Duganella dendranthematis: one gene and its partners. The protein of the gene in region 3 interacts with the protein of the main gene of each other region in a pairwise test. Links are inferred from orthologs where the notes say so. Each region holds a gene or a part of one and is shown on either strand. Other genes may lie near its edges. The genes, in order: recR, ssb and recO.

Evidence for each region.
Region 1: the proteins of recO (region 3) and recR interact in binary tests that used the Escherichia coli proteins (3 or more experiments, as listed by UniProt). The link is inferred for Duganella dendranthematis from one-to-one orthologs.
Region 2: the proteins of recO (region 3) and ssb interact in binary tests that used the Escherichia coli proteins (3 or more experiments, as listed by UniProt). The link is inferred for Duganella dendranthematis from one-to-one orthologs.

The regions. Positions count from the first base shown.
Region 1 is NZ_CP051684.1:4,461,609-4,465,861, forward strand. Bases 965-3,843 are described here. They hold recR (recombination mediator RecR), read left to right. Parts: upstream 965-2,048; coding sequence 2,049-2,639; downstream 2,640-3,843. Other genes in these bases: dnaX (DNA polymerase III subunit gamma/tau), read left to right, coding at 965-1,680; HH213_RS20435 (YbaB/EbfC family nucleoid-associated protein), read left to right, coding at 1,716-2,042; HH213_RS20445 (CaiB/BaiF CoA transferase family protein), read left to right, coding at 2,636-3,843. Also shown: more of dnaX, read left to right, coding at 1-964; more of HH213_RS20445, read left to right, coding at 3,844-3,850; HH213_RS20450 (putative bifunctional diguanylate cyclase/phosphodiesterase), read right to left, coding at 3,852-4,253. UniProt on the Escherichia coli protein: May play a role in DNA repair. It seems to be involved in an RecBC-independent recombinational process of DNA repair. It may act with RecF and RecO.
Region 2 is NZ_CP051684.1:2,168,457-2,172,800, forward strand. Bases 582-3,551 are described here. They hold ssb (single-stranded DNA-binding protein), read right to left. Parts: upstream 2,341-3,551; coding sequence 1,822-2,340; downstream 582-1,821. Other genes in these bases: HH213_RS09915 (hypothetical protein), read left to right, coding at 582-627; HH213_RS09920 (DUF4852 domain-containing protein), read left to right, coding at 657-1,418; HH213_RS09925 (hypothetical protein), read left to right, coding at 1,440-1,745; HH213_RS09935 ((2Fe-2S) ferredoxin domain-containing protein), read right to left, coding at 2,428-2,781; cobJ (precorrin-3B C(17)-methyltransferase), read right to left, coding at 2,778-3,551. Outside these bases: more of HH213_RS09915, read left to right, coding at 1-581; more of cobJ, read right to left, coding at 3,552-3,755; HH213_RS09945 (cobalamin biosynthesis protein), read right to left, coding at 3,752-4,159; HH213_RS09950 (cobalamin biosynthesis central domain-containing protein), read right to left, coding at 4,156-4,344. UniProt on the Escherichia coli protein: Plays an important role in DNA replication, recombination and repair. Binds to ssDNA and to an array of partner proteins to recruit them to their sites of action during DNA metabolism. Acts as a sliding platform that migrates on DNA via reptation.
Region 3 is NZ_CP051684.1:59,232-63,360, forward strand. Bases 1-2,755 are described here. They hold recO (DNA repair protein RecO), read right to left. Parts: upstream 1,930-2,755; coding sequence 1,072-1,929; downstream 1-1,071. Other genes in these bases: acpS (holo-ACP synthase), read right to left, coding at 1-290; pdxJ (pyridoxine 5'-phosphate synthase), read right to left, coding at 287-1,048; era (GTPase Era), read right to left, coding at 1,942-2,755. Also shown: more of era, read right to left, coding at 2,756-2,847; rnc (ribonuclease III), read right to left, coding at 2,860-3,585; HH213_RS00335 (DUF4845 domain-containing protein), read right to left, coding at 3,670-4,044; lepB (signal peptidase I), read right to left, coding at 4,056-4,129. UniProt on the Escherichia coli protein: Involved in DNA repair and RecF pathway recombination.

The DNA of each region.
Region 1 (4,253 bases), 4.4 Mb from region 3 along the record:
GGGGCGCTGGATCAGTCGTATCTGATTCGTCTGCTCGATGCGCTGGCGGCGCAGGATGGCGCCGATCTGCTGGCGGTGGCCGATGAGATGGCGGCGCGCAGCCTGTCTTATAACGGCGCTTTGCAGGATCTGGGCACCTTGCTGCACCGGATCGCGCTGGCGCAGACGGTGCCGGCTGCGTTGCCGGACGACTTGCCGGAGTATGCCGATATCGTGCGTCTAGCCGCTGCGTTCGATGCGGAAGAGGTGCAGCTGTATTATCAGATCGCGGTACATGGCCGCAACGAGCTGGGCCTGGCGCCGGATGAGTATGCCGGCTTCTCGATGACCTTGTTACGGATGTTGGCCTTTCGTCCCGGCGTAGGCGGGGCAGAGGGACAAGCGCCTGCGGCGCCGGCGGTATCGCGCCAGGCGGCGATGGCGTCGGCGCGTGCTGCGGCTGGAGCCGGTGCAGCGCCGGCCCGCGCGGCCGCCAATGTCCAGGCGAATCACGCCAGCGTGGTGCCGCCGTCGGTCATCGCCGGCGCGGCCGCCATGGCGCGCAATGATGCGGCTGCCGCTGCGCCACGCACTGCCGCTGCTGCGGCGCCGGCCCCTGCGCCGCAAGCCGCCGCACCGGCGCCGCGAGTCGCATCGCCAGCGCCGCAAGCCGCCGCGCCAGCTCCCGCGCCGCAGGCTGCGGCACCGGCACCGGCACCGGCACCGGCACCGGCACCGGCACCGGCTTCCGGCGCGCCGATCAGCACCGCGCGCGCCGCCATTACCGCAGCTTTGGAGGCTGCACGCGCCGCCTCCCGCCCCGGTGCGCGTTCGTCCGCCCCTGCGCCAAGCGCGCCAGCCGCGTCCGGCGCTGCGCCTGCGGCACCAGTCGCCGCGCCGCCGAGTGCCGCGCCGCAAGCACCTGCTGCGTCGTACACGCCGCCCGCCGCACTTTCGCGTCCCGCACCGTGGGAAGACATTCCGCCAGCCGCCGATGGTGGCGCGGCGGTTCTGGAAGCGCCTGTCCGCGTGGCGCCGCCAGTGGCCGCACCGCAGCAGGTCGCGCCCGCCCCGCAGGCCAGGCAGCAAGCCGTTGAAGACGACGTACCATCCTGGGTCACCGAATTCTCGGACGACAGCGCAGTTGCCGCGCCAGCTTCATCGCATCCCTACGCGCCGTCGCCATCGGCGGGACAGCCTGAAGACCCGCACGCCATCGCCATGCCAGCCCGCGCCGCGCCGGCGCCCGCCAAGGCGCCGTACGCCTACGTGATCACGCCAGTCCCGGAACTCAACTGGGACGGCAACTGGCCCGCCGTGGCCGCCGCCTTGCCACTGCGCGGCACTGCCCAGCAACTGGCGATGCAAGCCGAGATGGTGAGCTGCACGTTTGAAGGCAACGCCGCCGTGTTCACGCTGCGCGTGCCGATCGAAACCTGGCGCACCCCCGGCAACCTGGAAAAACTGACCACCGCGCTGACCGAACGCTTCGGCCGCACGGTGCGCGTCGATAGCGAACTGGGCGCCGTCTGGTACACCGGCAGCGCCGAGGCGCAGGCCTACCGCGACGCCTGCCAGCGCGCTGCCGAGGACATCGTCGCCAACGATCCTTTTGTGAACAGCATGATCCGCGAACTGGATGCCTGGGTGGTCCCGGGCACCGTGGTGCCGCCGCAGTTTAGTGCGGCAGCGGCCGGCTGATCGCCATCTTTATCTAACACTCGGAGAACTCCATCATGATGAAAAACCAACTCGCCGGCCTGATGAAACAAGCCCAGGCTATGCAAGACAATATGAAAAAAGCCCAGGAATCGCTGGCGCTGATCGAAGTGGAAGGCCAGTCGGGCGCCGGCCTGGTCAAGGTCGTGATGACCTGCAAGAACGACGTCAAGCGTGTCTCGATCGACCCATCGCTGCTGGCCGACGACAAAGACATGCTGGAAGACCTGGTCGCCGCCGCCTTCAACGACGCCGTGCGCAAAGCGGAAGCCACCGCCGCCGAAAAAATGGGCGGCCTGACCTCGGGCATGAACCTGCCGGCCGGCTTCAAGATGCCTTTCTAAGGAACCATGGCCAAATCGCTGGAATTCCTGACCGAGGCACTGCGCCGCTTGCCTGGCGTCGGCCCCAAGTCGGCCCAGCGAATGGCGTTCCACCTGCTGCAGCATGACCGCGAAGGCGCGGACATGCTGTCGCGCGCGCTGCACCAGGCGGTCAACGCCGTGCACCACTGCGCACTCTGCAATACCTTCACCGAAGAAGAAGTCTGCGACACCTGTAACGACGAGCAGCGCGACCGTCGTCTGCTGTGCGTGGTCGAGACGCCGGCCGATCAGCTGATGATCGAGCAGACGCTGACCTACAAAGGCCTGTACTTCGTGCTGATGGGGCGGCTGTCGCCGCTGGACGGCATCGGGCCCAAGGACATTCACTTGGAAAAGCTGGTGGCGCGCGCCGCCGATGGGCTGGTCACCGAAGTGGTGCTGGCCACCAATTTCACCAATGAAGGCGAGGCTACCGCGCACTACATCAGCGAAATGCTGAAGGCGCGCGGCTTGCACGTCAGCCGTCTGGCGCGTGGCGTGCCGGTCGGTGGCGAACTCGAATATGTGGACGCCGGCACCATCGCCCGCGCCATGCTGGACCGGAGAGCGACTTGAGCAAGAACACTTCCGGCCCGTTGGCCGGCATCAAGGTACTGGAACTGGGCACGCTGATCGCGGGCCCTTTTTGTGCGCGCATGCTGGCCGAGTTTGGCGCCGAAGTCATCAAGGTCGAATCGCCCGATGGCGGCGATCCGATCCGCAAATGGCGCGTGCTGAAGGACGGCACCTCGCTGTGGTGGTCGGTGCAGTCGCGCAACAAGAAATCGCTGACCCTGAACATGAAGCATCCGCAGGGCCGCGAGATCGCGCGCAAGCTGGCGCTGGAAGCCGACATCATCATCGAGAATTATCGCCCTGGCGTGCTGGAGAAGTGGGAGCTCGGCTACGAACAGCTGAAAGCGCTCGATCCGTCCATCATCATGGTGCGCCTGTCCGGCTTTGGTCAGACCGGGCCGATGAAGGATTTGCCGGGCTTTGGCGCAATCGGCGAATCGATGGGCGGGCTGCGTTATGTGTCCGGCCATGCCGACCGGCCGCCGGTGCGCGTGGGCGTGTCGATCGGCGACTCGGTGGCGGCCCTGCACGGCGTGATCGGCGCCATGATGGCCTTGCGTCACCGCGACGCCACCGGCGGCAAGCTGAAAGGCGAGGGCCAGATGGTGGACGTGGCGCTGTACGAATCCGTGTTCAACCTGATGGAATCGCTGGTGCCGGAGTTTGACCATGCCGGCGTGGTGCGCGAGCGGACCGGTGGTTCGCTGCCGGGCATCGTGCCATCCAATACCTATACCACCAGCGATGGCGAGAACATCGTCATCGCCGGCAATGGCGACGCGATCTTCAAGCGGCTGGCGCTGGCCATGGGCCGCATTGACATGGCCGGTGATGCCGAGCTGGAGCGCAACGATGGCCGCGTCAGGCACACGCAGATGATCGACGACGCCATCCAGGCCTGGTGCGACACGCAGACCATCGACAGCGCGCTGGCGGTGCTGAAAGCGGCCGACGTCCCGGCTGGCAAAATCTACTCGGTGCGCGACATGATGACCGACCCGCAATTCCTCGCGCGCGAGATGTTCGAGCAGCATCAGTTCGCCGATGGCACGCCGGTCAAGCTGCCGGCCATCTCGCCCAAATTATCAGCGACGCCGGGTCACACCAAATGGCTGGGCCCAACGCTTGGCCAGCATAACGACGAAGTCCTGCAGTCCCTGGGCTACACCGCCGCCGCCATCGCCGCCATGAAGCAGGATGGGGTGCTGTAGTTCACACCGTAGCGAGCGCGGTTTGGCTGGCCAGCATGCGGTGGATTGTGTCGGGCGGCGAGGGATGGCCGAGGTAGTAGCCTTGCACCATGTCGCAGCCGTATTGTTCCAGCAGCACCAGCTGGGCGTCGGTCTCCACGCCTTCGGCCACGACGGCCATCTTCAGCCCGTGCGCCATGGCGATGATGGCGCGGGTGATGGCGGCGTTTTCGGAGTCCAGCGGCAGCCCGCTGATAAAGCTCTTGTCGATTTTCAGCGCGCGCACGTCGAAGCGCTTGAGGTAGTTCATCGACGAGTAGCCGGTGCCGAAGTCATCGATCGACAGATACACGCCGATGCCGCGCAGCTGTTCCAGCGTGGCCATGGTGGCGCGCGCATCGTCCATCAGCGTGCCTTCGGTCAG
Region 2 (4,344 bases), 2.1 Mb from region 3 along the record:
GTGGCCGACACCCAACTGGCCAAGGAACAGGCGGAGCTGGCGATGCAAGCCGCCAAGGCTAAGGGCGGCGAACTGGCTGCCGGCCTGACCGCGCGCTTCGGCGTGCCGACCCTGGTCGCCATGGCGGCACTGGTAGCCGGCTGGTTCTTCCTCAACACCATCGCGATCCAGATCTCGTCCAGCTACCGCGTTGGACTGTCCTTCTGGAAAATCCTCGGCGTGCTCAACTCGCCCGCCACGCTGATGACCAGCTTTAGCGACGCCGGCGGCGGCGCTGGCGGCGGCATCTACGCCTTCCTGTGCATCGTCGCCCTGATCGCCCCGCTGGCGCCGCAAGTCTGGAAGGACAAGCGGGCGCACCTGGGCGGCCTGCTGCCCTTGGCCTTCATGCTGCTGGTAGCACTGATGGTCTACCTCGGCATCAGCGACAGCCTGAAGCAGGCGCAAGGCGCCGCCAGCATGTTCGGCGGCGGCCAGGGCGGGCGCATGGCCGAAAACATCGGCAACGAAATGCTGCGCGAAGCCATGCGCGCCATCTCCGTCGGCATCGGCGGCTACCTGTCGCTGGCCGCCAGCCTGTACCTGGCTGGCCGCAGCGCCATCCAATTCCTCGCCGCCAAGGCTTGAACCCACTTCTACTTGATCAAGGAAACACCATGCGCCACTCATTCCGTCTCCTCCCTGCCGCCAGCCTGCTGACGCTGGCCCTGCTGGCCGCTTGCGGCGACAAGACCACCACCGCACCGGCCGGCGCCGACGCCAAGCCGAATCTGGCCGACGCCGCCAAACCCGCCGTCATGGCCGAACAAGCCAAGGAACAAGCGCGCGCCGCCCTGCCGAAAGGCGATCCGAACACGCCGGCCAGCAGCTACACCGACATCGAAAGCGGCAACCAGCTGATGTTCGCCTACCTCGGCGTGGCCGGCATGCCGATCGACTACAACGAAGTGGCGACCAGCTACTCGCGCGACTACGCCACCGCCTCCGACGAGTTCAAGAAGAACGACCTGCTGAAAGCGCTGAAACTGAAGATCGATGCCGGCGTGGCGCAGGCGGCGCAGCAGCGCTACGTCAAGCTGGACATCCCTAGCCCGGTGCAGAAATACGACTTCGAGAAAAAAGGCTTCCCGCTCGATTCGTCGGTGTGGGAGAAAGGATCGTACCGCTACTTTGGTGACAACAGCAGCTACAAGATCGGTTTCAACAACGGTGCCAGCTTCCGCTATCTCAACGTGCCGGAAGAAGACAAGGCGCGCGTGATCGAAGGCTTACGCAGCAAGTACGAGTCCATGCACCTGGTGGTGTACGGCTATGTACAGGACGCCGACGTCAGCAAGAAAGTGGTGCAGGCGCAGATCCTCAAGGTCGAGCTGGTCGACAAAAAAGGCAACGTACTGGCCAGCCAGGCCGCTCAATAATCACGCTGACGGAAAGAAATCATGAACAACATCAAACGCGTACTGGCCTGCCTCGGCAGCCTGGCAGTCCTGACCGCCTGCACCACCGTCACGCCCAACAACCTCCGCGAAGTCAACGACAGCGAAGTGAAGTCGTGCAAGCTGGCCGGACCGGTCTACGGTTCCGACTCGGTATTTGTCGGTCTGAGCGCCGGCATCGGCACCAAGAACGCCAAGGCCAAAGCCATGAACGAAGCCGTGCGACTGAAAGCCACCGACGTGGTGTGGTCGCAGCAAGGCACCAGCATGACCAGCGAATGGATCGGCAAGGCCTACGTCTGCAAATGATCCGGCCCTAAATTGTAAAAAATCCCCATAACTTCAACGAGTTATGGGGATTTGTATTTTCCAAAGCTAAGCTGCTTTAGAACGGAATATCATCATCCATGTCCGAGAAGTTCGGTGCTGGACGCGGGGCTGGGCGTGGTGCTGGCGCCGGGGCCGCCATCTGCGGGCGCGGGGCCGGAGCCTGGCGCTGTGGTGGGGCTTCGTAGCCACCGCCACCGCCGTAGCTGTTGCCATCGTCCATGCCGGCGTCGCCGCCACCTGCGCGGCCACCCAGCATCTGCATGTTTTCCGCGATGATGTCGGTTGCGTATTTCTCTACGCCATCTTTATCGGTGTACTTACGGGTCTGCAGACGGCCTTCGACGTAGACCGACGAACCTTTTTTCAGGTACTGGCCGACGATTTCCGCCAGACGGCCGAAGAACGAAATACGGTGCCACTCGGTCAGCTCTTTCTGCTCACCGGTGTTACGGTCTTTCGATTTATACGAGGTCGCCACGGCGATGTTGGCGATCGCATCACCGCTAGGCATGTAGCGAATTTCAGGATCGCGACCCAGATTGCCGACGATGATGACTTTGTTGACTGATGCCATTTTATTAAAACTCCAATGTGTTCGACCAAACTAGAAGTTTATCTCACTTTTGACTTTGAACCCTAGAATCCGAGCGCAGTGATTTTGTTATCGCTCAAAATCCGTGTTGCCCGCCTGGTGAAATACCAGCTCTTCCACCGGCTTGCCGTTGCACAGGTGGTCGTCGATGATGCGGTCCATATTTTCCGGCGTGACGTTGTAATACCAGGTGCCGTCCGGCTGCACGCACATGATCGGACCACCCTTGCAGGCGGCAAAGCAGCTGACCCGGCTGCGCTTGACGCGCAACTCGCCTTCGTTCAGCCCGGCGGCCTTGAACTTGTCGCCCAGACTGTCGAACAGCGCCTGCGAGGCGCCGTCCTGGGCGCAGCGCGGGCCGGTGCAGATCAGGATGTGGCGGTAGTAATTGCCGATTTTCGGCTTGATGACGGCGTCACTCATGCTTCGCTCTCCTCGCTGGCGGCGGCTTCGGCCTCCACCGGTTCATTCAACGTGTCGCGGATATAGTCGGCCGGCAGGCGGTGGCGCGCGGCCAGCGTCTCGATGCTGTCGCCGGCCGCGTGTTCGGCCTGCAGCGTTTCCAGCCAGCCCAGCAGGCCGGTCGACAGCGAACGGCCTGCCTTCTCGCCTTCGCGCGTGGCGCCGCCCTCTTCCATATCGTACTTGTTGGCGTAGCCGCGCGGCGTCACCATCAGGCCGTGGCGCACGAAGGTGTTGCTGTTGCCGATCAGGACCGTGCTGAGCATGCCGATGTCGGCTTCGGCCATCGAATCGAGCGTGGTGAAGACGATGTTCTGGCGGCGGCGGTAACCGCTCTTGACGATAGCCACCGGGGTGTCCGGGCGGCGATGGCGCAGGAACAGGCGCTGCGCTTCGACGATCTGGCGCGTGCGGCGGCCGCTCTTCGGGTTGTACAGCGCGACCACGAAATCGGCCATGGCCACAGCGTCCAGCCGGCGGGCGATGGTCGGCCACGGCGTCAGCAGGTCGGACAGCGAGATCGCGCAGAAATCGTGCGTCAGCGGCGCGCCAACCAGCGCGGCGCAGCTGTTCAGCGCCGAGGCGCCGGGGATGATTTCCACCTGCACCGGATCGTCCGGCGTCCAGCCGGACTGGAACAACACTTCATAGGTCGGACCGGCCATGCCGTAGACGCCCGCATCGCCCGAGGAAATCAGCGCCACCTTCTTGCCGGCGCGCGCCGCTTCCAGCGCGCTGATGGCGCGGTCCAGCTCTTCGGTCATCGACTTGCGGATGATCTCCTTGCCTTCGATCAGATCGGCCACCAGCTTGATGTAGGTGACGTAGCCGATCACCACATCCGCTTCGGCGATGGCGTCGCGCGCGCGCTGCGTCATGTGTTCTACGCTGCCGGGGCCAATCCCCACCAGCATGATTTTTCCTGCTCCACTCATGGTGTTTTCCTTGCGATAGAGACGGTGGCGTTGCGGCCGTCCGTCCCTTTGTGTTTATGTTTTTCGACGACCAGCGCGGTCATCGGCGTATTCGGCCCGGCGGCCAGCAGCGCCGCCGCTTCGCTGACCGATGGCGTACCGGTGTACTTGCGCACGGTCTCGGATGGATGCGGCACGTCGACTGCGGCCAGTTGTTCGGCTTCGAAGAAGTGCAGCGGCCAGCCGTTTTCCTCGGCCAGCGCCAGCAGCGCCACTTCGTCCTTCTTCAGCGTGATGCTGGCGGCGGCCACCACTTGCTGCGGCTGCGCGCCGGCGGCGGCCAGCGCGGCATGCACGGCTTCGCGCACGGTCTCCAGCAGCACGCCGCGGTCGCAGCCGAGGCCTATGGTGAATGCTGGGCTCATGCGTCCTGCGGCGGGCGGTAGACCACCAGGCGTTCGGTCAGCGCAGTCCAGCGTTCGGCCGGCACCTCGGCGTGCGTCACCCACAGCAGCGCGGCGTAGCGGTCCAGCGGCACCTCGTCAAAGCTGGTGAAGCGGTGGATGTTCTCCGGCAGCGGCGTCGGACGGGTCCACCAATCCGGGCTGCC
Region 3 (4,129 bases):
CCGCTGCAGACGATCATCGGCTTGCCGCTCGGATGATTCAGCATCTGCGCGGCGGGCCAGGTCATCGGCATGCGGATGCCCAGGCCGATGGCCTTGGCGAAGGCTTCCTTGGCGGCGAAACGGGTCGCCACGAAGCGGATGCCGCGCACCGGATTCTTGGCCTTGCGCGCCAGGTACTTCGCCATCTCCTGCGGCCCGAGGATCTTTTTCGCAAAGCGGTCGCCGTGACGCTCCAGCGCCGCCTCAATGCGCGGAATCTTGCAGATGTCGGTGCCGATGCCGTAGATCACAGCGTACGTCCGATGCGGGTCGAGACCATGATGGCCTTCATTTCGCGCACGGCGTTTTCCCAGCCGACGAATACCGCGTGCGCGACGATGGCGTGGCCGATATTGAGCTCGGCGATTTCCGGAATCGCAGCGATCGCCTGCACATTGGTGTAGTGCAGGCCGTGGCCGGCGTTGACCTTCAGGCCCTTGCCGACGCCATACAGCACGCCGCGGTGAATGCGTTCCAGTTCGGCCGCCTGCTCGGCGCCTTCGGTGTCGGCGTAGCGGCCGGTGTGCAGTTCGATCACCGGCGCGCCGAGGGCGGCGGTGGCGTCCATCTGCGCTTCTTCGGCGTCGATGAACAGGCTGACGCGGATGCCTTCGGCTTGCAGCTGCTTGACCGCGCGCTCGACGGCGTTGAAGTTGCCGGCGACATCGAGGCCGCCTTCGGTGGTGACTTCGGTGCGTTTTTCCGGCACCAGGCAGACATCGGCCGGCTTGATCTGGCAGGCGAAGTCGATCATCTCCTGCGTGACGGCCGCTTCCAGGTTCATGCGGGTGATCAGCTGCGGCGCCAGTGCGATGACGTCGGCGTCCTTGATGTGGCGGCGGTCTTCGCGCAGGTGCAGCGTGATGCAGTCGGCGCCGGCCTGCTCGGCCAGCAGCGCGGCGCGGATCGGGTCCGGGTATTGGGTGCCGCGCGCGTTGCGCAGCGTCGCCACGTGGTCGATGTTCACGCCAAGGTCGATGATGGTGCCGGACGGTTGCAGGAAGCTCATTGTTTTTTCTCTTATAACTGGATTTATAGCTGACTAAGATCGATCAGGATCTGGCGGGTGTTCAACGGCGCGCCATTCAGGTGGTGCGCGACCAGGAAGCGCATCAGCTGCTTGCTTTGGGCTTGCGTGGCGATGTCTTCGTAATTTTCACACTCCATGTCGAGCAGCGTCTTGCCGGCCACGCGCGGCCACGGATCGGCGGCGCGTTCGGGACGCGGTCCGTGCTCGGGATCGACCACGTAGGTGACGTCGGCCTGCACCGCGCGCCGCGTTTCCACACAACGCGCCAGATCGGCGGCCACGCCTGTCTCTTTAAGTAAGGCCCGTTCGAATTTTCTCAAGACGATGGACGCCGGCTCATTGTGCGCCAGCTGGTTGAGCGTGGAGACGTAGTGGTCGAACAAGGCCGGGTGGGCGTCGTCGCGCGCCAGCAGCTTGACCAGCAGTTCGTTCAGGTAGAAGCCGCACAGCAGCGCGGTTTTCTCCAGCGGCAGCATGCCGCCGACCCATTCGGCGTCGGTCAGCGTGCGTAGTTCGGATTTGCCGACCCAGCTGCTGGACAGCGGCTGGAAGGTTTGCAGCACGCCGCGCAATTGCGAGTGCGGCCGCTTGGCGCCCTTGGCGATCAAGGCCACGCGGCCGAAGTCCCGCGTGAACAGGTCGATAATCAGGCTGGTTTCTTTGTAGGGATAGCTGTGCAGGACGAAGGCCGGCTGGCCGGCGACCTTGGTGCCGATGGTGCGCTCGCGCGATGGCGCGCGCGGGCGCTTGGGCGCCGATGATGCGGCTGGTGCCGATGGTGATGCGGGTGCGACTGGCGCAGCAGCCACCGGCGCCGCAGCTTGCGGCGCGTCTAGGGTGGCGTCTGGCGTGGAGGACATGCTGGTGAGGGATTACTCGTAGCCGTAAGCGCGCAGGCCCGCTTCGTTATCTGCCCAGCCGGATTTGACCTTGACCCAGATTTCCAGGTACACCGGACCGCCGAACAGCTTTTCCATGTCGAGACGCGCTTGCGTCGACACTTCCTTCAGGCGCGCACCTTTGTTACCGATGATCATGGACTTGTGCGTGTCGCGTTCGACCAGGATGGCGGCAAACACGCGGCGCAGATCACCCTCCTGCTCGAACTGTTCGATCAGCACGGTGCTGGTGTATGGCAGCTCGTCGCCGACAAAGCGGAACAGCTTTTCGCGCACGATTTCCGACGCCATGAACTTTTCGCTGCGGTCGGTGATGTCGTCCGGGCCGAAAATCGCTTCGTTCTCCGGCAGCAGGCGTTTCAGTTCTTTTTCCAGGCCATCCAGCTGGAAGCGCAGCTTGGCCGATACCGGCACGATGGCGGCAAAGTTGAACTTGGCGGCAACCTGCTGCGCAAACGGCATCAGCGCGGCTTTGTCTTTCACGCGGTCGGCCTTGTTGATCACCAGGACCACCGGTACTTCGGTCGGCAGCAGGTCCAGCACTTGCTGGTCGGCCGGGCCGAAGGTGCCCGCTTCGATGACGAACAGGATCAGGTCCGACGAGATCAGCGTGTTGGTGACGGTTTTGTTCAGCGTCTTGTTCAGCGCATTGGCGTGACGGGTCTGGAAGCCCGGCGTATCGACGTAGATGAACTGTGCGTCGTCATAGGTCTGGATGCCGGTGATGCGGTGGCGCGTGGTCTGCGCCTTGCGCGAGGTGATGCTGACCTTGGCGCCAATCAGCGTATTCATCAGCGTGGACTTGCCGACGTTCGGGCGGCCCACAATGGCGATATAGCCGCAACGGTAATTGCTGGCGGAGGTCGTTTCGGTAGTCATGGTAATTCTCTTTTATTTGTTGGCGGCCTTGGCAGACGGCGACGGTGCGTCGCTGCTCTGCACGGTGGCAATGCCGGCCAGCTTGAGCTGGGCGGCGCGCGGCTTGGACTTGCGGGCGGTGGCCGGGGTTTTCTGCACGGCCAGCTCGGCGGCGGCCAGGGCCAGCTTGGCGGCCGCCTGTTCGCCGGCGCGGCGGCTGCCGCCACGGCCATAGACCTGGATGCCGAGCTTGGGCACCAGGCATTCGATCTCGAACTCCTGGCTGTGCGCGGCGCCATGGGTGGCAATCACGTTGTACAGCGGCAGCGAGATTTTCTTCGCCTGCAGGAATTCCTGCAGCAGCGTCTTGGCATCCTTGCCCAGCGTTTGCGGATCGACCGAATCCAGGATCGGGATGTAGAACGAGCGGATCGCGGTGCGCGCCGGCTCGAAGCCGCCATCGAGGAAGATGGCGCCAAGCAGCGCTTCCAGCGTGTCGGCCAGGATCGACGGCCGGCGGAAGCCGCCCGATTTCAGCTCGCCCTCGCCCAGGCGCAGGAACTGGGACAGCTCCAGCTTCTGGGCGATTTCGAACAGCGACTGCTGCTTGACCAGGTTGGCGCGCAGGCGCGACAGGTCGCCCTCGTCGATGTCCAGATACCGGTCGTACAGGATGGACGCCACCACGCAGTTGAGGATGGAGTCGCCCAGGAATTCCAGCCGCTCATTATGCACACTGCTGTGGCTACGGTGCGTCAAGGCCTGCTGCAGAAGACCAGCATCCTGGAACGTGTAGCCTAAACGAGTTTGCAATAACTGGAGATTCATTATGTGATCGGTTCTTTATTCGGTTTTCGCGGGTGTGGCGCCACTTTTGGCGGTGGTGCCTTCATACTCAAGCAGCAAGCTGGCCGGTCCGACCAGCGGGATTTTCTTCTCGTAGGCGAAACTGATATCGGTCTCGCCATTGTTTTTTTCAATGATCAGGTCACGGCTGCTGATCGAACTGATGTAGCCGGCAGTGGCGCTGGCGTCAAACGACTTCTGGATCTCGATCACGCCGCCGCCGGTGGCCTTGGCGGTGGCGATGGCGTTCTTGATCGCGCGGTATTCCATGTAGGTCGGCACAATCTTCAGGCCCAGCATCAGCACGAAGCCCAGCGCCGCCAGCACCACGATCAACCCTACCAGCGAAATCCCCTGCTGTCGTTTGTGCATCTTAGTCCCTTTTAATGGATGCCACCGATACGGCGCAGATTACCCAGGTTCATCCAGACAAAGAATGCCTTACCGACAATGTTCT